Regions from separate parts of the Dechloromonas sp. A34 genome, predicted to be linked through region 4. Evidence: predicted binding sites of a transcription regulator. Region 4 holds the regulator's gene; each other region holds the start of a gene.
The links. The regulator sigma-54, encoded in region 4, starts transcription at its own class of promoters, with help from an activator protein. The targets are predictions, from matches to a motif close to TGGCACGCTTNCTGCTNA.

Region 1: the regulator sigma-54 is predicted to act here: its motif matches at 4,646-4,663, upstream of NQE15_RS04680 (hydrogenase small subunit).
Region 2: the regulator sigma-54 is predicted to act here: its motif matches at 3,346-3,363, upstream of NQE15_RS09045 (dinitrogenase iron-molybdenum cofactor biosynthesis protein).
Region 3: the regulator sigma-54 is predicted to act here: its motif matches at 4,774-4,791, upstream of glnA (type I glutamate--ammonia ligase).

What each region holds. Positions count from the first base shown of each region.
Region 1 is NZ_CP102486.1:933,779-939,699, reverse strand. It holds gene NQE15_RS04700 (hypothetical protein) at 1-867, shown strand, start outside; partial or broken gene hypA (hydrogenase maturation nickel metallochaperone HypA) at 860-1,200, shown strand; gene hypB (hydrogenase nickel incorporation protein HypB) at 1,221-2,249, shown strand; gene hypF (carbamoyltransferase HypF) at 2,246-4,531, shown strand; gene NQE15_RS04680 (hydrogenase small subunit) at 4,741-5,921, shown strand, end outside.
Region 2 is NZ_CP102486.1:1,790,163-1,796,083, reverse strand. It holds gene pedF (cytochrome c-550 PedF) at 1-336, opposite strand, end outside; gene NQE15_RS09050 (sigma-54-dependent Fis family transcriptional regulator) at 571-2,559, shown strand; gene NQE15_RS09045 (dinitrogenase iron-molybdenum cofactor biosynthesis protein) at 2,573-3,307, opposite strand; gene NQE15_RS09040 (SirB2 family protein) at 3,479-3,859, opposite strand; gene NQE15_RS09035 (hypothetical protein) at 3,856-5,145, opposite strand; gene NQE15_RS09030 (DUF2249 domain-containing protein) at 5,164-5,391, opposite strand; gene NQE15_RS09025 (hemerythrin domain-containing protein) at 5,388-5,834, opposite strand; gene NQE15_RS09020 (MBL fold metallo-hydrolase) at 5,915-5,921, opposite strand, start outside.
Region 3 is NZ_CP102486.1:834,867-840,787, reverse strand. It holds gene NQE15_RS04195 (efflux RND transporter permease subunit) at 1-2,646, shown strand, start outside; gene NQE15_RS04190 (DUF4124 domain-containing protein) at 2,728-3,174, opposite strand; gene glnA (type I glutamate--ammonia ligase) at 3,286-4,701, opposite strand; gene NQE15_RS04180 (cation diffusion facilitator family transporter) at 4,889-5,921, opposite strand, start outside.
Region 4 is NZ_CP102486.1:4,709,523-4,715,443, reverse strand. It holds gene recX (recombination regulator RecX) at 1-51, shown strand, start outside; gene lptB (LPS export ABC transporter ATP-binding protein) at 48-782, shown strand; gene NQE15_RS23480 (RNA polymerase factor sigma-54) at 811-2,280, shown strand; gene hpf (ribosome hibernation-promoting factor, HPF/YfiA family) at 2,295-2,618, shown strand; gene ptsN (PTS IIA-like nitrogen regulatory protein PtsN) at 2,674-3,120, shown strand; gene hprK (HPr(Ser) kinase/phosphatase) at 3,130-4,062, shown strand; gene NQE15_RS23460 (adenylate/guanylate cyclase domain-containing protein) at 4,121-5,020, opposite strand; gene ttcA (tRNA 2-thiocytidine(32) synthetase TtcA) at 5,085-5,921, opposite strand, start outside.

The DNA.
Region 1 (5,921 bases), 980 kb from region 4:
GCCCTGTTCAGCGAGGGTGTCCTGAAGAACATCGCGGTCGACCTGCAGCGGCCGCCGGTCACCCGGCTGTTCTTCGGCCAGATTCCGGATGCGGTGGTCAAGACCGTGCCCTACCTCTACACGCTGTGCGCCCACGCCCAGCGCGCCGTCGCCCAGGCGGCGGTGGCGGCGGCGGAAGGCGAGGCGCGCCGCCCGGTCGACGACGCCGAGTTGTGGACCGAAATGCTGCATGAGAATTTCTGGCGCTTGCTGCTCGACTGGCCGACGGCGCTCGGACTGCCGACTGCCCAGGACGCCTTCGTCACCTGGCGGGCAGCGCGGCACGGCCCGAACCGGGTGCTCGAAACGCAAAAACTGCTCGAAACGGTGCACCGCCTGGGCAGGCAATGCCTGGAAAAGTTGAACGATGGCTCCCCCCCGGAGAGTTCAGTCCCGCAACGCTTGGCGCCCGAGCCTTGGCTGGCCTATTGGCAGGGCACGCTCGATCATCCGCCAGCCATGCATCTGCCGACTTCGGTCGCGGCGGCCTATCGCTCACGGCTGGCCGAGGCGGATCGGGCGGCAGCGGCACTGGCCGGCGGCGCGCCCTACCCGATCAGCGCAGCCGGCGCCGACGGCTGGGGCGTCGGTCAGACGCTGACGGCACGGGGCGTGCTGACCCATGCTGTCCATGTCGTCGACGGGCATATCCTGAATTACCGGATCACCGCCCCGACCGACGATTTTTTCGCCAACCCCGCCGCCCTTGCTGCCCTGCTCGCCGGGCAGCACTTTGCCTCGCCCGAGGAAGCACGGCTGGCGCTCGAGCGGGCCATCCTGACCCTCGACCCCTGCCTGCCGCATCTCGTGGAGCTCAACCATGCATGAAATGTCGCTCGCCGAGGGCGTGCTGCAACTGGTCGAGGAAACGGCGCAGCGTGAAAATGCACAGCGGGTTAAGCTGGTGGTTCTGGAAATCGGGCGCCTCTCATCGGTCGAACCGGAGGCGCTGAAATTCTGCTTTGAGGCCGTGACACACGGCAGCATCGCCCAGGGCGCCGCCCTGGAAATCATCGATGTGCCGGGGTCGGCTGGTGCATGCCCTGCGCCGAGACGGTGCCGATGAGCGAAAGCTTTGGCGCCTGTCCGCGGTGCGGCAGCTACCAGGTGCAACCGACCGGCGGCACCGACATGCGGGTCAAGGAAATCGAAATCGAGTAAGTCGAATAGGAGACGGGACGATGTGTACGGTTTGCGGTTGTGGAGCAGGAGAAGTGAAAATCGAGGAAGGCGGGCACGAACACACCCACGTTCATGCGGATGGAACGTTGCATAGTCACTCGCACGACCATGGCAGCGAGCATGCCCATTCGCACCCCCACGCAGATGGCAGCGAACACAGCCACCCCCACGATCATGCCGGCGAACATGCTCACGACCATGGCGCGTCGCACCACGAGCACGGCGTCGGCGGCGATCTCGATTACGGTACCGGCCCGGCCCGCGCCCATGCCCCGGGGATAAGCCAGTCGCGCATGGTGCAGATCGAGCAGGACATCCTCGCCAAGAACAACACCTATGCCGTCGCCAATCGCCGCTGGTTCGACGAGCGCGGCATCTTCGCTCTGAACCTGGTGTCCAGCCCGGGCTCCGGCAAGACCACGCTGCTTGTCCGGACCATCGAACTTTTGAAGGACAAGGTGGCGATCGCCGTCGTCGAAGGCGACCAGCAGACCTCGAACGACGCCGAGCGCATCCGCGCCACCGGCGTTGCCGCCTTGCAGATCAACACCGGCAAGGGCTGCCACCTCGACGGCCACATGGTCGGCCAGGCCCTGCAACGCCTGAAGCCGGAAGACGACTCGCTGTTCCTGATCGAGAACGTCGGCAACCTGGTCTGCCCGGCCGCCTTCGATCTCGGCGAGCACCACAAGGTTGCCATCCTCTCGGTCACCGAAGGCGAGGACAAGCCACTCAAGTATCCGGACATGTTCCGTGCCGCCGACGTCATGCTGCTCAACAAGTGCGACCTGCTGCCCTACCTCGAATTCGACGCCGACCTGGCCGAAGCCAATGCGCGCCGGGTCAATCCGCACCTGACCATTTTCCGGGTCTCGGCGACCAAGGGCGACGGCCTCTCGGCCTGGGTCTCGTATATTGAAGCCGGTCTCGAAGCGCAGCGCGGTCAGCGCTCCGAAACTGTCGCCGCGCTGAAGCAACGGGTTGCCGAACTGGAGCGCCAGATGGAGCAGATGCAGGCGACAAAATGACCGGCCGGCAGATCCGCGTTCGCGGCCTTGTCCAGGGCGTCGGTTTTCGTCCCTACGTCTGGCGCCTGGCCAACGAACTCGGACTGAACGGCTGGATCCGCAATGACGGGGCCGGCGTCAGCATCGCCATCGGCGGCAACCGACTGGGCGAGTTTCTCGCCCGCCTGCCCAAGGAAGCACCGCCGCTGGCCCGCATCGACGGCATCGAGTCGGTCGACACCGAGGTCGGTGAGCAGGGCTTCGCCATCCTGGAGAGCATTGCCGGCGACGTGACGACCGCCATCGGCCCCGACGCCGCGCTCTGCCCGGACTGCATCGCCGACCTCTGCACCCCGCACAACCGCCGCTGGCGCTACGCCTTCACGACCTGTACGCACTGCGGTCCGCGCTTTACGGTCAGCCGAAGCATTCCTTACGACCGGGCGCAAACCAGCCTGGCGAGCTTTCCGCTGTGCGCGCCGTGCGCCGCTGAATACCAGGCGCCGGCCGACCGCCGGTTTCATGCCGAAACCACCTGCTGCCCGGCTTGCGGCCCGCAACTGAGCCTGCTCGATGCGGGCGGCGCCCCCATCGCCGGCGATCCGATCGCTGAAAGCCTGCGCCGGCTGCGCGCCGGCAGCATCGTTGCGATCAAGGGGCTGGGCGGATTCCATCTCGCCTGCGATGCCCGCAATGCGGCCGCCGTCGCCGAACTGCGCGAACGCAAGCAACGCGAGGAAAAGCCCTTCGCGGTGATGGCGCTGAACGCCGCCTCGCTCGTCGACTTCGCGCAGGTCGGCCCGACGGAACAGGCCCTGTTGCAGAGCAGCGCCGCACCCATCGTACTGTGCTCCAAGGCCGACGCCGAACTGCCCGACGTAGCCCCCGGCTTGGCCTGGCTCGGCGCCATGCTGCCGACGACGCCGCTCCACCTCCTGCTCTGGCACGAAGCCGCCGGCCAGCCGGCCGGCACCGACTGGCTCGCGGCCCCCAGCGACCTACTGCTGGTCATGACCAGCGCCAACCCGCATGGCGAACCGCTGGTCATCGCCAACGACGAGGCGCTCGAACGCCTGGCTGGTATCGCCGACGCTTTCCTGGTGCACGACCGCGAGATTGTCGTGCGCTGCGACGACTCGGTGGTCCGCGCCGGGCCAGCCCTGATCCGGCGAGCCCGCGGCTACGTGCCGGTGCCGATTGCGCTGGCCCGGGGCGGGCCGCGCGTGCTGGCGCTGGGCGGCCATCTAAAGAACACGGTGTGCGTGCTGAAGGATCGCGAAGCCTTCCTCTCGCAGCACGTCGGCGGCCTCGACAATGCGGCGGCCATCGGCTTTCTCGAAGAAACGGTCGGTCACCTGCTGAGCATCCTCGACGTCAGGCCCGAACTGATCGCCCACGACCTCCACCCCGATTACGCCTCGACGCAACTGGCCTTGCGCCTGGCAACCGAGCTCGGCGTCCCGGCGCTGGCGGTTGCCCACCATCATGCCCATATTGCGGCGATCTGCGCCGAACACCAGATCGCCGAGCCGGTGCTCGGCCTGGCCATCGACGGCGTCGGCCTCGGGCCGGACGGCGGCCTGTGGGGCGGCGAACTGCTGCGCGTCGAGGGGGCCGACTGCCAGCGCCTCGGCCACCTGAAAACCCTGGCCCTGCCCGGCGGCGATCGCGCCGCCCGCGAACCCTGGCGGATGGCGGTATCGGCCCTGCATGGCGCGGGGATGGATTACCGGGTCGGAGGCTGGTTGAAACAGCATTATCCCGAACGCGAGGCGACGCCTCTGCTGCTGATGCTCGAGCGCCAGCTGCGCAGCCCGCATACCAGCAGCCTCGGCCGCTGGTTCGACGCCGCCGCCGGCCTGCTAGGGGTCAGCGACCTGGCGCACTACGAAGGCCAGGCGGCGATGGAACTGGAAGGCCTGGCCGCCCGCCACGGACCGACCGCGCCATTGCCCGGCGGCTACCAGATAGTGGACAAAGGAGCTGTTCTCGACTTCACGGCGCTGCTCACCGGCCTGCTGACCTGCCAGGACACCGCCCTCGGCGCCGCCCAGTTCCATGCCACGCTGGCTGCCGGACTGGCCGAATGGCTGATTGACGCCGCTCATCGCGAAAACCTGACGCAGATCGCCGTCGGCGGCGGCTGCGCGATGAACGCGATATTGATGGCCGCCCTCCGGCGGCCGCTCGAAAGCGCCGGCCTAACCCTGCTCGAAGCCCGGCAGGCCCGGCCAACGATGGCGGCCTGGCCCTGGGCCAGGCCTGGGTCGCACGCCAGGCCAGCCCGAATCCCTAGTTCTTAGGCTGGCAAGCAACTTTCCATTATTTGCCAAAAATGGAAAGTCAGATTCCAATCCGACGCGCCACTTTTCCCCAGAAATCTCTCTAAGCTGCTGGATATAAACAACAATCGTTTCTGGCTCGCTAGTTGCTAATATTAGAAAAAACGCCAACTCCCCAATAGAGAGACCTGGTCGGCCAACGCCCGACATCAGAGGAAAACGGAGGAGAAATGGCCAAGCAACAACTGATCTCGCTGGAGAGTGATCCGCGCATCCTGGCGGCCGCGGAGCGTCTGTCGATGACGCGCCGCGAGTTTCTGCAATTCTGCGCCGCCCTGGCGACCACCCTGGGCCTACCGCAGGGTGCCGACGCGGCCGTCGCCGAAGCGGTGGCGACCAAACAGCGGCCGAGCGTCATCTGGCTGCACTTCCAGGAATGCACCGGGTGCACCGAATCGATGCTGCGCGCCGAGCATCCGACGCTGGAAAAGCTGATCCTCGACGTCATTTCGCTCGACTACCACGAGACGCTGTTTGCCGCGGCCGGCCATCAGGTCGAGGCGGCGCGCAAATCGGCGATGGAGCAACACAAGGGCAAGTACATCCTGGTCGTCGAAGGGGCGATTCCGACCCGCGACGGCGGCATCTATTGCAAGATCGGCGGCAAGACGGCCATCGAATTGCTCAAGGAATGCGCCGCCGACGCCGCGGCGGTGATCGCCATCGGCTCCTGCGCCTCCTGGGGCGGCATGCCATCGACCGATCCCAATCCGACCGGCGCCTCCAGCGTCGGCCAGGTGCTCGGCAAGCCGGTGGTAACCATTCCCGGCTGCCCGCCCAACCCCTACAACTTCCTGTCGACGGTGGTGCACTTCCTGACCTTCGGCGCGCTGCCGGCGGTCGATCACCTAGGCCGCCCGAAGTTCGCCTACTCGCGGCTGATCCACGAAAACTGCGAGCGCCGCGCCCACTTCGACGCCGGCCGCTTCGCCATGGAATTCGGCGACGAGGGCCACCGCAAGGGCCACTGCCTCTACAAGCTGGGCTGCAAGGGCCCGGAAACCTACGCCAACTGCTCGGTCATCATGTTCGGCGACGCCGGCGCCGGCACCTGGCCGGTGGCCTGCGGCCATCCCTGCATCGGCTGCACCGAGCAGGGCATCGGTTTCGCCAAGCCGATCCACGCCCTGTCCAAGATGAAGAATATCGAACCCAGCGCCTTCCTGCCCCGCATCGTCGAGGAAAAGGGCATCGGCGCCTCGCTCGGCGCCGCCGCTGTGCTGGCCGCCGTAGCCGGTGCCGCAGCCGGCGCCGGGGTGATGGTGACGAAGAATCTCGGCCTGTCGCACCAGGCCGAGGAACTGGAGAAGGCCAAGAAGGACGGCAGCAAGGCCAGCGAATCGACGGAGGT
Region 2 (5,921 bases), 1.8 Mb from region 4:
CCCATCGCGCACCGCGCCCTTGCGGATGCGCTGCATGAAGATCTCGTCACCTTCGTCGCCCAGCGGCAAGTAGCGCAGATCAGGCGCGATGCCGCCGGAGATGCCCCCCAGGCCATGGCAGCGGGCACAGTTCTGGTTGAAGGCGGAATCTCCGATACGGATCGCTGTCTTATCTTTGCGGTACGGATTGCTCGCTTGCCAGTCAGCACCCAGATTCTTCAGGCCGGTGGTATCGACGGCCTGCGGGACCACGTCTCCGTGGGCAAAGACTTGGGGGGCTGCGGCAGCGAGTGCCAGGGCCGCAGCGAGGGCGATGGTTGAGGTTGGAAATTTCACTTTGTCTCCTTTGGTGATAACGATTACGGCTTCTGCCCTCACCATTCTGCAAAGCTTGTGCCAGGACCGGGCCCGATCCGGATTTATTTTATCGAGGCATTGATCGGGGCAGCGGCGTATTGATGGCACGCCATTTGCTGAACGTTGTTCGGCACATTGCTTATAAAATGGGCAGGTGCTACGTTATGAAGCAACTACAAAAAAAGAATCAGACTTTGGTACACCGGAGGAGTGATGGGACAGATTCATGTGCTGGATGACATGCATGGGCAACGACTAGTTCAAGCCAGACACCTGTTTTTTGATCAGGGTGTCTTGCCGGACGGACTGGTTGACCCGCAAATCCTGCGTTCCTGGGAACGTTGCCGCCGTTTCGGCTTGACTGAAAACAACGCACTGCCGATCATCGAATCGCTCGATCGCATGGCCCTGAAGACCGAACAGGACCGCAATCGGCATCTGCTGCTCCAGGGGCGGCCGATCATGGAACATGTCTTCGAGCAGATTCGCGAATCGGGCAGCATGGTCATCCTGGCCGACGCCAACGGTTTGCTGCTCGAGTCGGTCGGCGATGCCGACTTCCTCAGCCGCGCCGACCGCGTGGCGCTGGCCGCCGGTGCTTCGTGGGACGAAAACCAGCGCGGCACCAACGCCATCGGCACCGCCCTCTCGGAAGAAATGCCGATCGAAGTCCTCGGCGCCGAACACTTTCTGGAAAACAACGGCTTCCTGACCTGCTGCGCCAGCCCGATCTTCGGGCCGGACGGCCGTCTGATAGGCGTCCTCGACATCTCCGGCGACTACCGCAACCAGCAACGCCACACCCTGGGACTGGTCCGCTTCTCGTCGTTGATCGTCGAAAAACGCTTGTTCGAGTCGATCCACGCCCGCGACATCCTGATCTGCTTCCACAGCCGCCCCGACTACCTGGGCAGCCCCAAGGAAGGCCTCGCCGCCGTATCGCCGGACGGCCAGGTGCTGGCCATCAACCGCAACGGAACCGAGATCCTCGGCATCCGCCAGGTCGATGCCGTGCGCCGCGATTTCTCGATGGTCTTCGAGAGCAACCTGTCGGCCCTGGTCGACCGCCAGCGCAACAACGCCCAGGCGAGTTGTGAAATCAATGTCAATGGCCGTGCCATCCACGTCCAGTTGCGCGGCCAGTTGCCGCCCCAGGTTATCGCCGGCCGCGTGTACGACGAATTGCCGGCCGTGCGCAGCGCCCGCCGGCCCGAGGCCGCCGCCGTTTCCGGCCCGACGCTGGAAACAATGAATACCGGCGACGCCCGCCTGCAAGCGGCGATCGACCGTTCGCGCCGCATTCTCGGCCGCGACATCCCGATCCTGATCCAGGGCGAATCCGGCGCCGGCAAGGAGATGTTCGCCAAGGCTTTCCACAACAGCGGCCCGCGCCAGAGCGGACCCTTCGTCGCCCTGAACTGCGCCTCGATTCCCGAAACCCTGATCGAATCCGAACTCTTCGGCTATCAGGGCGGCGCCTTCACCGGCGCCCGCAAGGAAGGTGCCCCCGGCAAGATTCAACAGGCCCACGGCGGCACCCTCTTCCTCGACGAAATCGGCGACATGCCGCTCAACCTGCAGGCCCGGCTGTTGCGCGTGCTGCAGGAACGCTGCGTGACGCCGCTCGGCAGCACGCGGGCCATCCAGGTCGACATCTCGCTGGTCTGCGCCACCCACCGCCGCCTGCGCGAGGAAGTGGCGCGCGGCACCTTCCGCGAGGATCTCTATTACCGTCTGAACGGCATGTGCGTCACGCTGCCCGCCTTGCGCGAACGCACCGACATCCGCCAGATGGTCGCCAAGATCGCCGCAGCCGAAACTGCATCCCGGACAGCGGTCCGTTTTTCGGAAGGCGCCCTGCAGGCCATCGAGAACTACGCCTGGCCGGGCAATATCCGCCAGTTGTTCAACGCCATCCGGGTCGCCATCGCGCTGCTCGATGACGACGAAACCCTGATCACCGAAAGCCACCTGCCGGAAGAGTTGTTCGAGAGCACACCGCTGGCCGCAGCCGGCAGCACCCTCTCGCCCTTCGACCCGTGGGCCCCGGCGGCACCTGAAAACAACGTCGGCAGCCTGGAAGAAATCGGCCGCCAGGCCGCACTGCGCACGCTGGAAGCCGCTGGCGGCAACATCTCGGCCGCCGCCCGCCAGTTGGGGATCAGCCGCAACACGCTGTATCGGAAGCTGGGGCGCCTTTAAAGGCGCCCCTCCCCTACTCTTCCTCGGTCTCGGCGCTGTAGAGCCGCAGACGCTTGTCGGCGCTGACGCCGAGGATTTTTGCCAGCCATGGCGGCGGCGACTCGACCAGGGCCTGCTGGAAGCGCTGCACGACTTCGCTCGCCGGCCCGCCGTTGGGCAGCTTGATCGGGAAGATGTCGGCGCGGATGACCTTGGCCGCCGCCGGACCGCCGATCGAGACAACGTACAGGACATGGCAGTCGGCGATCAACTGACAGCGGAACAGGTTCTTGTCTTCGGCAAAGTCGGCCTCCAGCGCGCTGCGGATGCCGATCAGCCGGCTTTCGGTGGCCGACACCTGGTACACCAGATAACGCAGGCAGGAACCGAAATGGCCGTTCAGGGCATCGCCGCTGTCGGAGGCGATGGCGATGCGCAGCGAACCCGGGATGTCGCCCTCGTCGTAGTGCTGCACTTGCGGCAGGTTTTCATCACCCTCGATTTCGCCCCACAGGATGCGGACCGCCAGTTTCATGGCATCCAGGCCGATGCCCATATCCTCGTCATCCTCTTCGCCGTCGAGGCTGCCAAGGCCGGTTTTCAGGTTGGTGACCGTGATGCCGCGCAGATTCTCGGTATCGATCTCGTCGCCGAGATGGCTCTGCAACAAGGCAATCAACCTGACCAAAGTCACATTGGGCATGGCGCGGGCAGCCAGGGCGACGCGCAGGGCGGCCTCCTGGGTAATCGGTACGGCTCTCTGTTCCATTGGGAATCTCCTTGGCCTGTCGTTGGGGGTGGGCTGTCTATGCAGTTACAATGCCAGCCGCCAAAACACGGCATTAACCAATTGTTTTAATTGAAATCAGGTGAATTTCCCGCAGTCCACCCAAACACCATCTTGTCGAGTATTCGACAATTCACCGGGCCGCCGAGGCGGCTAGGCAAACGGAAGCGGGTTCCGGGTCAGCGCCACGCTGACGATGTAGGCGTAGGCCAGCAGGGCCAGCACGAAATAGCCGGCGCGAGACTCTCGGGTCTTGCCGCGCTTGAGGGCCATGGTCCCGAGCAGGATGTAGGCGAGCAGCCCACCGAGCTTGGCGGTCAGCCAGCCCTGGACGAAAGGATACTGGCCGCTGAGCCAGGCCATGCTCAAGGCGCTGCCGAGCAGCAGCGTATCGACGACATGCGGCACGACCCGGGCCAGCCGGTGCTGGCGCAGCGGCGATTCGCGCAGCATCCACCAACCACGCAGACAGAAGCCGAGGCCGCTCAGCACGACACAGGTGATGTGCAGGTGTTTCAGCGCCAGGTAGCTCATGGTGTGGCGAGTTTGGCGGCGATCACGTCCAGGTGCAGCCGGTAGCGCCGGGCGGCACCGAACAGGTTCCACCACAGCCAGCCGCCGGCCAGCGCAAAGGCCAGCCCTGCTGGCCGGGCCAGCCACTCGGGCAGCAGCACGGCCGCCAGCAGCAGCCCGCAGGCGGCGACGTAAGCCAGCATCTGGCGATGCATGTCGCGATCGCCGAGTATCTTGTTCATGGCCGGGGCCGGCACCTTGGCCTGCCCACTGCTCTGGAGATGCATCCAGGCCAGGAAAGGAACGATCTTGTAGAGCATGCCGATAATGAAGGCGATGAAGCCGCCGGCGATCAGCAGAATGCCGACGAATAGCGGCCAGCCTTCCAGTTCGGCGGCGCCCGGCCACAGCGCCGCGATCAGCAGCATGCTCAGGGCGACGATGCTCGACAGCAGGCCAAGCTGCCAGTAGCGGTGGGTGGCATCGGAACGCGCCCGTCGCCGTTGCGACTGCAGGCGCAGGGTCAGCCCGGCGAAGCCGATGCCGACCACCGCCGCCAGGCCCTGGGTGAGGCGGACCAGCCCCGGCCAGTCGGCGAAGACGGCGAGGCTCCACAGCAGCAGCAGCCCGAGCATGACGACCGGAAACCACCAGCTCGGCCGCGCCGGGTAGCCCGAGGTCAGCTGGAACATCGGGACCACGACATAGGAAATCGAGGCGAGCAGGACGCCGGCCCAGGCACCCAGCCCCCAGCCGGCGTGAAGGTCGGTGAGCGCCACCAGCGGCAGCGACCAGCCATGGGCAAGGCCCAACGCGAGCACGACGCCGAGGCCGACAACACCGGTCAGTCCCAGCCAGGCGAGCTTGAGGCCGCGGATGGTCGGGCTGGTCGATGGGACACGGAGCAGCGACCAACTGCTGGCCGCCAGATAACACACCACGCTCAGGCCAAGCAGCAGCGCGGCGGCACTCAGCAAGACTGGCTGCGCAAAGTAGAAGCCACCGGCGAGCAACAGCGCACCGAGGCTGAGGCCGGGATGGACCACCGCCGCCAGCATCAACGGCCGCGCCAGATTGGCGCCGGCAACGACGGGCAGGATCTGGATCAGCGCCCCGAGCATGACCTGCAGCATGAAGCCAATGGTCAATAGATGGGTCGCTGCCAGCGTGCCGGGCATCCAGCGCGAGGAGAACAGTGCCGGCCCCTCGTAGGCAATGAGCAGGCCGGCCAGCACGATGAACAGCGGCGCGGTCAGGAAGAAGCGCAGCGGTGCCGCCAGCGGCGGGGCCTTCTCGAAGGACAGCATGGCCTGCATCGGAGGGAGTTAGCGCGAGATCAGGATCTCGAAGGTGCCGTCGGGCTGCAATTCGGTCTCGTAGTGATGTCCGTTCTGGCGCAGCACCTTGTACAGTGGATGCGGCTCGCGAAACAGCAGCAGCAGCATTTTTTCGCCTTCCTGGAGGGTATCGAGCATTTCCATGGTTCGGGTGAAGGGCTCGGGCGGCTCCATGTAGCGGGCATCGACGACGTGTGGGGTTTTGGCGTGGGTCATGATTCGGCAAGTTCCGTTTCGAGATGGGCGAGCACGTCCGGCAGTTCGGCCGCCAGATGCTGGTCGCACATCGGGTAGAGGATGTTTTCTTCTTTCATGTTGTGCTGCTGCATCATGATCAGCAGGGTATCGGCCTGCCCGAGATAGTCGTCGGCGCTGCCGGCGTTCAGGGCTTCGGCGGCATCGTCGAGCAGGGCGCGCATCTGTTCGTGCTCGAGGCGCATGACCTGGGTCGGCCCCATGCTCATGCCGGTCTTCGCTTCGAAGGTCGGAAACAGCGTCTTCTCCTCGCAGTCGAAGTGGGCCAGCACGGCTGTCCGGAAGTGGCCGAAGGCGGCACGGGCAGCCTCCAGATTGTTTTTGGCCATGGCCTGCTCGGCTTCGGCAAAGAGATCATCGCAATGGCGATGGTCGTTGGTCATGAAACTGCGGATGGTGGTCATGGCTCACTCGCTGCTGGGGATGGGGCAATTCTCGGGGCACCCGAGCGGCCGAACCTTGACCCCAATCAATTCTCGACAAATCAGGCG
Region 3 (5,921 bases), 880 kb from region 4:
ATCCGCGACGAGTTGCTGCGCGTACCGCATGTCGGCAAGGTCGACATTTTCGGCGTCCAGGACGAGAAGATTTTCGTCGAACTCTCGAACGCCAAGCTGGCGACGCTCGGCATCGACCAGAGCACTATCGTCCAGGCGCTGAGCCAGCAGAACGCGGTGGCCGGCGCCGGCTTTTTCGAGACGGCGAGCGAACGCATTCAGATTCGCCCGGGCGGCGCCTTCGATACGGTGCAGGCCGTGGCCGATACGCCGATCCGCGCCGGCGGCCGCAGTTTCCGGCTGGGCGACATCGCCACCGTCAAGCGCGGCACGATGGACCCGCCGGGCACCCGGGTCCGTTTCGGCGGCCAGAGGGCGCTGGCGATCGGCGTCTCGATGGCCAAGGGCGGCGACGTCATCGTCCTCGGCAAGGCGCTCGATACGCGGATCGCCCTGCTCAACGCTACGCTGCCGCTCGGCGTCGAGATCGCCACCTCGACCAGCCAGCCGACCGCCGTCAAGCGCTCGGTGCAGGCTTTCGTGCAGTCGCTGGCGGAAGCGGTGATCGTCGTCCTGCTCGTCACCTTCATCAGCCTCGGCATCCGGACCGGCATGGTCGTCGCCATTTCGATCCCGCTCGTGCTGGCCGCCACCTTCCTCGCCATGAACCTGTTCAACGTCGGCCTGCACAAGGTCTCGCTCGGTGCCCTGGTGCTCGCCCTCGGCCTGCTGGTGGACGATGCGATCATCGCCGTAGAGATGATGTGGGTGAAGATGGAACAGGGCTGGGAACGGACCCGCGCCGCCTCCTTCGCCTATACCAGCACGGCCGGACCGATGCTCTCCGGCACGCTGGTCACCGTCGCCGGCTTCATCCCGATCGCGCTCGCCAAGTCGTCGACCGGCGAGTACGCCTTCGCCTTCTTCCAGATCAATGCCATGGCCCTGCTCATTTCCTGGCTGGCCGCCGTGGTTGCCATTCCCTGGCTCGGCTACAAGCTGCTGCCCAACCCGCGCGCACCGCGCCCGGCGGGACTGATCGAACGCCGCCTGCCGCGTCTGGCCACGCTACTGGCCCGGCTCGGCCTGGGCGGCGTTGCCCACGGCGAGGACCACGACGTCTATGGCACACCGTTCTATAGCCGCTTCCGCCGACTGGTCGGCTGGTGCGTGACCCGGCGCTGGCTGATCATCGTCATTACCGTGGCCCTCTTCGCCCTGGCCATCGTCGGCATGAGCAAGGTGCAGAAGCAGTTCTTCCCGAACTCGACACGCCTCGAGCTGAATGTCGAACTGCGCCTGCCCGAGGGCGCTTCGCTCAACGCCAGCGATGCCGAAGCCAAGCGCCTGGAAGAATGGCTAGCCCTGGACCAGGCCAAATTCGACCAGTTCGAGCACTACATCACCTTTGTCGGCTCCGGTTCGCCGCGCTACTACCTCGGCCTCGACCAGCAACTGCCGGCCAGCAACCTCAGCCAGTTCGTCATCCTGACGCGCAGCGTCGAGGCCCGCGAAGCCCTGCGCGGCCGGCTGATCGAGCTGTTCGAGAAGGGCGGCTTCAACGCCCGGGGCAATATCAGTCGCATCGAGAACGGGCCGCCGGTCGGCTATCCGATCCAGTACCGCGTCTCCGGCGAGGATCTGGCGACCCTGCGCCAGGCCGCGGCCCAGGTCGCCGATGTCATGCGCCACAATCCGGAGGTCTCCAACGTCAATTTCGACTGGAGCGAGCTTTCGAAGGCCATCGAGATCGAGATCGACCAGGACAAGGCCCGCCTGCTTGGCGTTTCCAGCCAGGATCTGGCGGCGCTGCTCAACATGTCGCTGAACGGTTACACGGTGACCAGTTTCCGCGAAGGCGAGAAGACCATCGATGTCGTGCTGCGCGGCGACCGCGAGGAGCGGGCGCATCTCAGCGCGCTGCCCGATCTGGCGGTCCCGACTCACAGTGGCAAGAGCGTGCCGCTGAGCCAGATCGGCCGCTTCAAGCACGGCTTCGAGCCAGGCCTGATCTGGCGGCGCGATCGCCTGCCGACCATCACCGTGCGCGGCAATCTGTATGGCAAGACCCAGCCGGCCGCCATCGTCGATCGCCTCGCCCCCGAAATCGGCGCCATCCAGGCTGCCTTGCCGACCGGCTACCGGATCGTTACCGGCGGCTCGGTCGAAGAATCGGCCAAGGGCTCGAGCTCGGTGATGGCAGGCATTCCGATCTTCCTGCTGGTCGTCGTCACCGTCCTGATGATCCAGCTGCAGAGCCTGTCGCGGGTGGTCATGGTGCTGCTCACGGCACCGCTCGGGATTATCGGCATCGCGTTGTTCCTGCTCGTCTTCCGCCAGCCTTTCGGCTTCATGGCCCTGCTCGGCAGCATTGCGCTGTTCGGCATGATCATGCGCAACTCGGTGATCCTGGTCGACCAGATCGAACAGGACATCGCCGCCGGCAAGCCGCGGCGGGAAGCCATTGTCGAATCGACCGTGCGCCGCTTCCGGCCCATCGTGCTGACCGCGGCGGCGGCCGTGCTGGCCATGATCCCATTGTCGCGCAACGATTTCTTCGGACCGATGGCGGTCGCCATCATGGGTGGCCTGATCGTCGCCACCGCCTTCACCCTGCTCTTCCTGCCGGCCCTCTACGCCGCCTGGTACAAGGTGAAAGCCAGTTGATAGCTATTAGTCGCTAGTTTTTGGCAAAAGCAAAGGGCGCCGTGGCGCCCTCAAACTCTACTAACAACTAATGACTAGCAACTAACGCAGATTGCCCAGTTCTTTCTGGATCGCCTGGATGTTGCGCTCGTGTTGTCCGACACGGTCACGATAGGGCGCCAGGCGCTCAGGGCTGCCACGCAGGGCTTCCTGTTCCGCAAAATCCTTGCGCGCCTGTTCCAGACTACGCTGCTCGCCTGCCAGTTCCTGCTCGAGGATGTGGCGGCGATCGCCATCGCGTGCCCGCTGCGTATCTTCCTGAACCCTCGGGAAACCTGAAGGCGTCGGATTGGCCACTGCTCCGGCCGGCCTGGCCCGGGGAGCCGGCACACTGGTTTCCGGACTGCTGACGACCGCCCTGCAATTCTTGTCGACGCGCGCATTGGAAATCAGCGTCCCCCCATTGGCGTCGATGCATTTGTAAATGGTCTGTGCCGTAGCCGGCATGGCCAGCGCGGCAAGCAGCAAGACAAAGGCGTTGCGAGTCATCGTGATCAATCCTTGTAACCGGTTCAGTGTACTGGGTTAACGGCCAGCCAGCCAAAAGGTGAACAAAAAAAGGGCGGGAAAACCCGCCCTTTTTTGACTGACGCTCTGTGATCAGCAGGAGTAGTACAGATCGAATTCCACCGGATGGGTGGTCATGCGGATCTTGTTCACTTCTTCCATCTTCAAGGCGATGAAGGCATCGATCCAGTCGTTGGAGAAGACACCGCCACGGGTCAGGAATTCGCGATCCTTATCCAGGTTGGCCAAGGCTTCTTCCAGCGAGGCACAGACAGTCGGGATCAGCGCGTCTTCTTCCGGCGGCAGATCATACAAGTTCTTGTCAGCCGGGTCGCCCGGGTGGATCTTGTTCTGAATGCCGTCCAGACCAGCCATCAGCAGGGCCGAGAAGCACAGGTACGGATTGGCAATCGGATCCGGGAAGCGGGTCTCGATACGACGAGCCTTGGTCGAGGCGACGTACGGAATGCGGATGGAAGCCGAACGGTTCTTGGCGGAGTAGGCCAGCTTGACCGGGGCTTCGTAGTGCGGGACCAGACGCTTGTAGGAGTTGGTACCCGGGTTGGTGATGGCGTTCAGGGCCTTGGCGTGCTTGATGATGCCGCCGATGTAGAAGAGGGCGGTTTCGGACAGGCCGGCATAGCCGTCACCGGCAAACAGGTTCTTGCCGTCCTTCCAGATCGACTGGTGCACGTGCATGCCCGAACCGTTGTCGCCAACGATCGGCTTCGGCATGAAGGTCGCGGTCTTGCCGTACTGATGGGCCACATTGTGCACCACGTACTTCAGCTGCTGGGTTTGGTCAGCGCGCTTGACCAGAGTGTTGAACACGGTGCCAATTTCGCATTGGCCGGCGTTCGCCACTTCGTGGTGATGAACTTCAACCGGGCAGCCGATGGCTTCCAGGGTCAGGACCATGGCGGAACGGATGTCGTGCAGGCTGTCGACCGGGGGAACTGGGAAGTAGCCGCCCTTGACGCCCGGACGGTGGCCGGTGGCGCCGCTACCTTCGTTCTTTTCACCGGAATTCCAGGCCGCTTCGGCGGAATGGATCTTCAGGTGGCAGCCCGACATGTCGACATTCCACTCGACGCCGTCGAAGATGAAGAATTCGGGTTCCGGACCGAAGTAGGCGGTGTCGCCGACGCCGGAGGACTTCAGGTAGGCTTCGGCGCGCTTGGCGATGGAGCGCGGGTCGCGGTCGTAGCCACGACCGTCGGCGGGATCGACGACGTCACAGGTCAGGACGACGGTGGTTTCGTCGAAGAACGGATCGATGTAGGCGGTGGCCGGATCCGGATTCAGCTGCATGTCGGAGGCTTGAATGCCCTTCCAGCCGGCGATGGAGGAGCCGTCGAAGGCGTGGCCGTTTTCGAACTTGTCTTCGCTGAAAGCGGAGACCGGCACGGTGACGTGCTGCTCTTTGCCACGGGTGTCGGTAAAGCGGAAATCGACGAACTTGGCGTCGTTTTCCTTGATCAGATTGATTACGTCTTGCGGGGTTGCCATGAGCGTAGGTCTCCTAAGAAAACAAGTTGCCGGTTGGTCCGGCGACAATAAAAATTTCGTAACGCGCTGGGTTTAGCAGAAAGCATGCCAAAGGCCGACGACTTAACTTTGTATTTTGCCACAAGGAGATGCGGGATTTGGCAAGATTTTCCAGCACCAATATAGTGCAAAACCACCCAAGCACGCACTAATGTGGTGCAACCAGACAATTCAGAGATACTGCACGGATGGCTGGGTGCGACTTCAGGCGCTCGGCCACTTTCAGCTCGGCCCGACGCAAGGCGTCACCATTCGCGAAAAAGGCGTGATCGAGGAAAACCTCGATTTCAACGCCGCCGTTCAGATAGTGAAGCACCACCTTCTCCGGCGTCGGTAATTCCGAGAGCACCGGTGTCAGTTCCTTGAGCAGGGCGTCGCGGCCGGGCAAGCGAAAGACCGCCACATCGGGATCGAGGTCATCTTCGGGATCGATATGGACCAACACATCGAGCACCGCGGGATGCTCGCGCAGGACGCGGGCGCGCGCCGACTCGGCGATGCGGTGCCCTTCCGAGACGCTGATCCGCGCATCGACCTGAACATGCGCATCGACCAGAACCTGATGGGCCATGCGCCGGGTCCGCAACTGATGCAGGTCGATCACCCCCGGCGTCGCCAGCAGGCTCTTGCGGATCGCCTCAACCTGCGTCGCATCAAGCCCGGTGTCGATCAGTTCCTTGATCGCCCCCCAGGCCAACTGGGCGCCCATGCGCAAAATCATGAAACCCATCAGCGCCGCCGCCAGCAGGTCGAGGAAGGACCAGCCGAGCAGCGCGCCGCCGATCCCGACCACGACGACCAGGGCCGAAGCCGCGTCGGCGCGGGTGTGCAGTGCATTGGCCGTCAGCAACTGGGAACGCTGGCGTTCGGCGACCCGGATCAGATAGCGATACAGGCCTTCCTTGGCAATTACCGTCGCCACGGCGGCCCAAAACGCCGAGAACTCGACCGCGGGCAAGACCTCGATGTGCTGCAGACGCAGGCCGGACTGCCAGAGGATGCCGCCGCCGATCAGGGTCAGCGAGGCGCCGAGAACCAGCGTCGCCGCCGTTTCGACCCGGGCATGGCCATAGGGATGCTGTTGGTCGGCGGGATGTGCGCTCTGCCGACTGGCGTAGATCACCAGGAAATCGGAGAGCAGGTCGGAGAACGAATGCACGCCATGGGCGACCAGCGACTGC
Region 4 (5,921 bases):
GGCTTCTCGGGCGATGCCATCCGCCGGGTCATGCGCGGAGCCAGCCAATGAACGCCCCGATCTCCAAGCTCTCGGCCCATAACCTGAAAAAGCGCTACAAGGCGCGCACCGTGGTCGAGGACGTTTCGTTCGAGGTCGCCGCCGGCGAGGTTGTCGGCCTGCTCGGACCGAACGGGGCCGGCAAAACCACCTGCTTCTACATGATTGTCGGCCTGGTGCCGGCCGATGGCGGCGAGGTCTATATCGACGATGCCCGGCTGACCCATCTGCCGATGCACAGCCGGGCCAGGCAGGGTCTTTCCTACTTGCCGCAGGAGGCCTCGGTCTTCCGCAAGCTCAATGTCGAGGAAAACATCCGGGCCATCCTCGAACTGCTCAAGTTGCCCGAAGAGGAAGTCAATGACCGCCTCGAGGGTCTGCTCGGCGAACTGCATATCGGCCATGTCCGCCACGTCAACGCCGCCGCACTCTCCGGCGGTGAGCGGCGGCGGGTCGAAATCGCCCGGGCGCTGGCCACCAATCCTCGCTTCATTCTGCTCGACGAACCCTTTGCCGGCGTCGACCCGATCGCCGTCCTGGAAATTCAGAAAATCATCCGCTTCCTCAAGGAGCGCGGTATCGGTGTGCTGATCACTGACCACAACGTCCGCGAGACCCTCGGTATTTGCGACCATGCGTACATTATTAACGCTGGCCGCGTACTCGCCGCTGGACGGCCGAACGAAATCGTGGAGAATGAAAGCGTCCGCAAGGTTTATCTCGGCGAGCATTTCAAGCTCTGACCGTTAAGCAGCGCCCCTATCCCAACCGATGAAACCTGCCCTCCAACTCAAACTATCCCAGCATCTGGCGCTGACCCCCCAGTTGCAGCAGTCGATCAAGCTGCTACAGCTGTCGACGGTGGAAATGCAGCAGGAAATCGAACGCTATCTGCTCGAAAATCCGATGCTGGAGCGCGACGACGACGGTGGCAGCGAGACCTTTACCGCGGCTCAGCAGTTCGACTCGCCGCAGACCAGCGAAGGTGAGCGCGAACAGAAGGTCGAACGCGAAGAGCGCGATGCCCGCGACGACCGTGAAATGGATGTGCCATCAGCCCCCTCCGATGTCGACGACGATCGCTGGAGCTCGGATGCTGGGACCTTTACCGGTGCCGGGCGCGACGAGGACGACGATAGCGATGCCCAGGACATTCATGCCGGCACCATCAGCCTGCGCGATCATCTCGGCTGGCAACTGGGCATGACCCAGCTGACCGAGCGCGATCGTGCCCTGGTCCGCTTCCTGATCGAAGCCCTCGACGATGACGGCTACCTGTCGGCTTCCTTGCTGGAACTTCTTGAAACTCTGCCGCCGGAATACGAGATCGAGCTCGAAGAGCTCGAAATCGCCCTGCATCATATCCAGCACTTCGATCCGACCGGGATTGGCGCGCGCAGCCCGCAGGAATGCCTGGCCCTGCAACTCAAGGCCCTGCAGCCCTGTGCCGAACAGCCGTTGGCCCTGGCCATCGTCGAAAAGCACCTCGAGTTGCTGGCCGCCCGGGATTTCGTCAAGATTCGCCGCCTGACCGGCTGCGACGACGAGGCGCTGCGCGCGGCGCACGCTCTGATCACTCGTCTGAATCCGCGGCCGGGGGCCGGTTTTGCCCAGGTCGAGGCGCGCTACATTACGCCTGACGTCATCGTCAAAAAGCTCAAGAACAAGTGGACGGCCTACATCAATCCGGATGCCTATCCCCGCCTGCGCATCAACCGCCTGTATGCCGAGATACTCTCCCGCCAGCGCCGGGGCAATGGCAACCTGACCGGCCAGTTGCAGGAGGCCCGCTGGTTGATCAAGAACGTCCAGCAGCGCTTCGAGACCATCCACCGCGTAACCCAGGCCATCGTCGATCGCCAGCGCCAGTTTTTCGAGCATGGCGAAGTCGCCATGCGGCCGCTGGTGTTGCGCGAAATCGCCGACATTCTCGGCCTGCATGAATCGACCGTCTCCCGCGTCACCAGCCAGAAATACATGGCGACGCCGCGGGGCATTTTTGAGCTGAAATACTTCTTCGGTAGCCATGTTGCTACCGACACCGGCGGAGCTTGTTCCGCCACCGCCATCCGCGCTCTGATCAAGCAGTTGATCGGAGCCGAGGACGGCAAGAAGCCCTTGTCGGATAGTCAATTATCCGAAATACTAGGCCAGCAGGGAATCGTTGTCGCCCGACGCACGGTAGCCAAATACCGCGAGTCGCTCAACATCCCGCCGGTCAATTTACGCAAGACCCTGTAGAGAGAGGAGAAAACATGAATCTGCAGATCGCTGGTCACCACATCGAAGTTACCCCCGCCTTGCGCGAGTACGTGGAAAACAAGCTGGATCCCGTGGTTCGCCATTTTGACAAGGTAACCGGTGTGAGCGTCGTCCTGTCTGTCGAGAAACTCAAACAGAAGGCCGAAGTTACCGTCCATGTGCCCGGCAAGGACATGCATGTCGAAGAATCCGGCGACGATCTCTATGCCGCCATCGACGCCATGTTCGACAAGCTGGATCGCCAGGTTCTCAAATACAAGCAAAAAGTGCAGGATCACCATCGCGGTGAAAAGCCTGCGCTCGACGTTGCTGAATAAGCGCCGATCGGCCGCAGCGCTGTAGCTGCGGCCCCTTGCTTTACCCCTTCCCCTTATGAACCCTCTAAGCAACATTCTGTCGGCCTCGCAGGTGCTTCTCGACTTTGAGGCCAGCAGCAAGAAACGGGTCTTTGAACAGGCCGGCCAGCTCTTCGAGTCGCATCTCGGCTTGGCGCGCTCGGTTATATTCGACAGCCTGTTTGCCCGTGAGAAACTCGGCTCGACCGGACTTGGTCAGGGCATTGCCATTCCTCATGGCCGGATCAAGGGTCTGAAAAATGCGGCCGGTGCCTTCCTGCGCCTGGCGACTCCGGTCCCTTTCGATTCACCCGATGGCCGCCCGGTCAATCTGCTCTTTGTCCTTCTGGTGCCCGAACAGGCCACCGAAGAGCATCTTCAGATTCTCTCCGAGCTGGCCCAGCGTTTTGCCGATCGCGCCTTCCGCGATGCACTGCAGGCCGCCCCGGACCCGGCGTCCGTCGTCGCGCTCTTTCAGTCCTGATCAACGCTCGTGCGCCATATCAGTCTGACCCAGCTCTACGACGATAACCGCGAAAAGCTGCTGTTGAGCTGGGTGATCGGCCAACAGACCGAACGCCGGATCGAGATCAAGCTTTCGAACAATTACGGGGCAGATGTTGTCGGCCATATCAACATCATTCATCCCGAGCGCCTGCAAGTCCTTGGCTTTGCCGAGTACGAGTGGGCTGAGCGCATCGGTGAGCGGCGTTTCGGCCAGATGTTCACCGACTTGCTCAGCGCCCAGCCACCCGCGGTCATCGTTGCCGACGGACTGGTTCCTCCCGATCTGGTGACGGATGCGTGTACGCAGTCCGGTACCCCCCTGATTCTCTCGCCCAAGCCTTGCTCGGCGGTGATCGACCTGCTGCGCATCTACCTCTCGGCTCGCCTGGCAGACACCGTCAACCTACATGGCGTCTTCATGGATGTGCTGGGCATGGGCGTTCTGATCACCGGCGATTCCGGCGTCGGCAAATCCGAGCTTGCCCTTGAACTGATCTCCCGCGGCCATGGCCTGGTGGCTGATGATGTCGTCGAAATGGCGCGCATAGCACCAGCGACGATTGATGGCCGGTGTCCCGGCATGTTGCGGGATTTCCTCGAGGTACGCGGTCTCGGGCTGCTCAATATCCGTACCATCTTTGGTGAAACTGCTTCGCGCCGAAAAATGCGGCTGAAACTGATCGTCCATTTGCAGAAGACGGTTGCTGCAGGCGATGCACCCCGTTTACCGCTCGATGCCCAGACCCAGGAAGTGCTCGGCGTGCCGATTCGCAAGGTCGTAATTCCGGTCGCTGCCGGCCGCAATCTGGCCGTTCTGCTGGAGGCTGCAGTGCGCAATACCATTCTGCAATTACGCGGCATCGACAGCATGCAGGATTTCATGGACCGCCAGCAGCGCATGATGCTGGACGACGAATAATCGGGCGGCGATAGCACCGCTGCCGGCCGGCCATCCGCGGATGGCCGTTTTCCAGTTACTACAAGTGTTCGAAGTCGGCGCCGTCGGTGCTCGGGTCGTTACCCGAACCGCCGAAGCAGATTCGGCCGCTGCTTTCAAGCGCTAATTCGTGACGCCGGACCATGACTTCCTGGCGTCCCGAGATGGTGACAAAGCAGCCGTTGGTGCTGGTGTCGACGAGAAAATAACCGTCGGCCCGTTTCTCGATACGGGCGTGCTGGCGGGAGGCCTTGCGGTCCTCGATCACCAGCTTGTTGCCGAGATCGCGGCCCAGGGAGAGCGCCGGGGTTTTTTCGTCGAGCAGGAAGGCTTTGCCGTGATAGCGGACGCAGAGACGCTCAACCGGTGGCGGGTGCGATGCTGGCCCGAAGGCCGAATGGGGTTGGCCGCCGACTTCGTGGGTGGTCCAGTGAATCTGGAGCAGATTCAGCGAGTTTCCATTTTCTGGAATGCTGCCCAACTCGGGCATCGGACGAACCGAAACGATACCGGATTCCGGCAATTCGGCGGTCAGCGCAGAGCTGGCAAGGATCTGGTCGCGGCGGGCGATGCCGGCAATACGGGCGGCATTGGTGACGACCTCGCCGGTGAACTTGTCCCCATCTTCCGTGACCTGGCCGATATGGAGACCGATCCGGATAGTCAGCTTGAGGCCCGAGACCGGTGGCAAATCGGCGATCCGCTGCTGCATGTCGATAGCCGCCTGACAGGCGTCCTCGGCCGTTCCGAAAACAGCGAGCAGTTCGTCGCCGACGACCTGGGCGGTGCGGCCGCGATAACCGTCGATCGAACGTTTCATGCGTTTGATGCAGCGTTCGACCGCATGTATCGCCTCGGTATCGCCGAGACGCTCAAACAGGCCGGCGCTTCCGGAAACATCGGCAAACATCACGACCAGTTTGTGTTGCGAGGCAGTCATCGACGGCGCAGGAGTGTAAGTTATTGTTAAGTCGGATTATATGATGAGTAGCCGGGCTTCCGCATTATGCCGAAAGACTTAACGGAATTGTGCCGCTGATCGGCATTTCCGGCGCATCGAAGGCGATATCGCCCTCCTCGACCCAGGTATCGAGGGTCAAGCCCTGGAAATCGAACATGGCATTGTCCGCCAGATGCGAGGGGACGATGTTTTGCATGGCGGTGAATACGGACTCGGTGCGACCTGGGAAACGCTTGTCCCAGTCCTGCATCATTTCCTTGATCTTCTGGCGCTGGAGATTTTCCTGCGAGCCGCAGAGGTTGCACGGGATAATCGGAAATTCCATGCCGCGAGCGAACTTGGCGATGTCTTTCTCGGCGCAGTAGGCTAGCGGGCGGATGACGACATGGGCGCGGTCGTCGGTGACCAGTTTGGGGGGCATGGCTTTAAGCTTGCCGCCGAACAGCATGTTCAGGAACAGGGTATGCACCATGTCGTCCCGGTGATGGCCTAGGGCGATTTTGTTGGCGCCCAGTTCCTTGGCCGTCCGGTAGATGATGCCGCGGCGCAACCGGGAACACAGCGAGCAGGTGGTCTTGCCTTCGGGAATCTTTTCCTTGACCACGGAATAGGTATCGACCGCGACAATGCGATGCTCGATGCCGAGCGATTCAAAATAGGCCGGCAGTACGTCAGCTGGGAATCCGGGCTGCTTCTGATCGAGATTCATCGCGATCAAGCGGAATTTGACGGGCGCCCGTTGCTGGAGTGCCATCAGCATGGCCAACAGGGTGTAGGAATCCTTGCCGCCGGAGCAGCAAACGAGGACGGTGTCGCCATCCTCAATCATCTTGTAGTCGCCGATGGCCTTGCCGGTTCGGCTTTCAAGGAACTTGCGGAG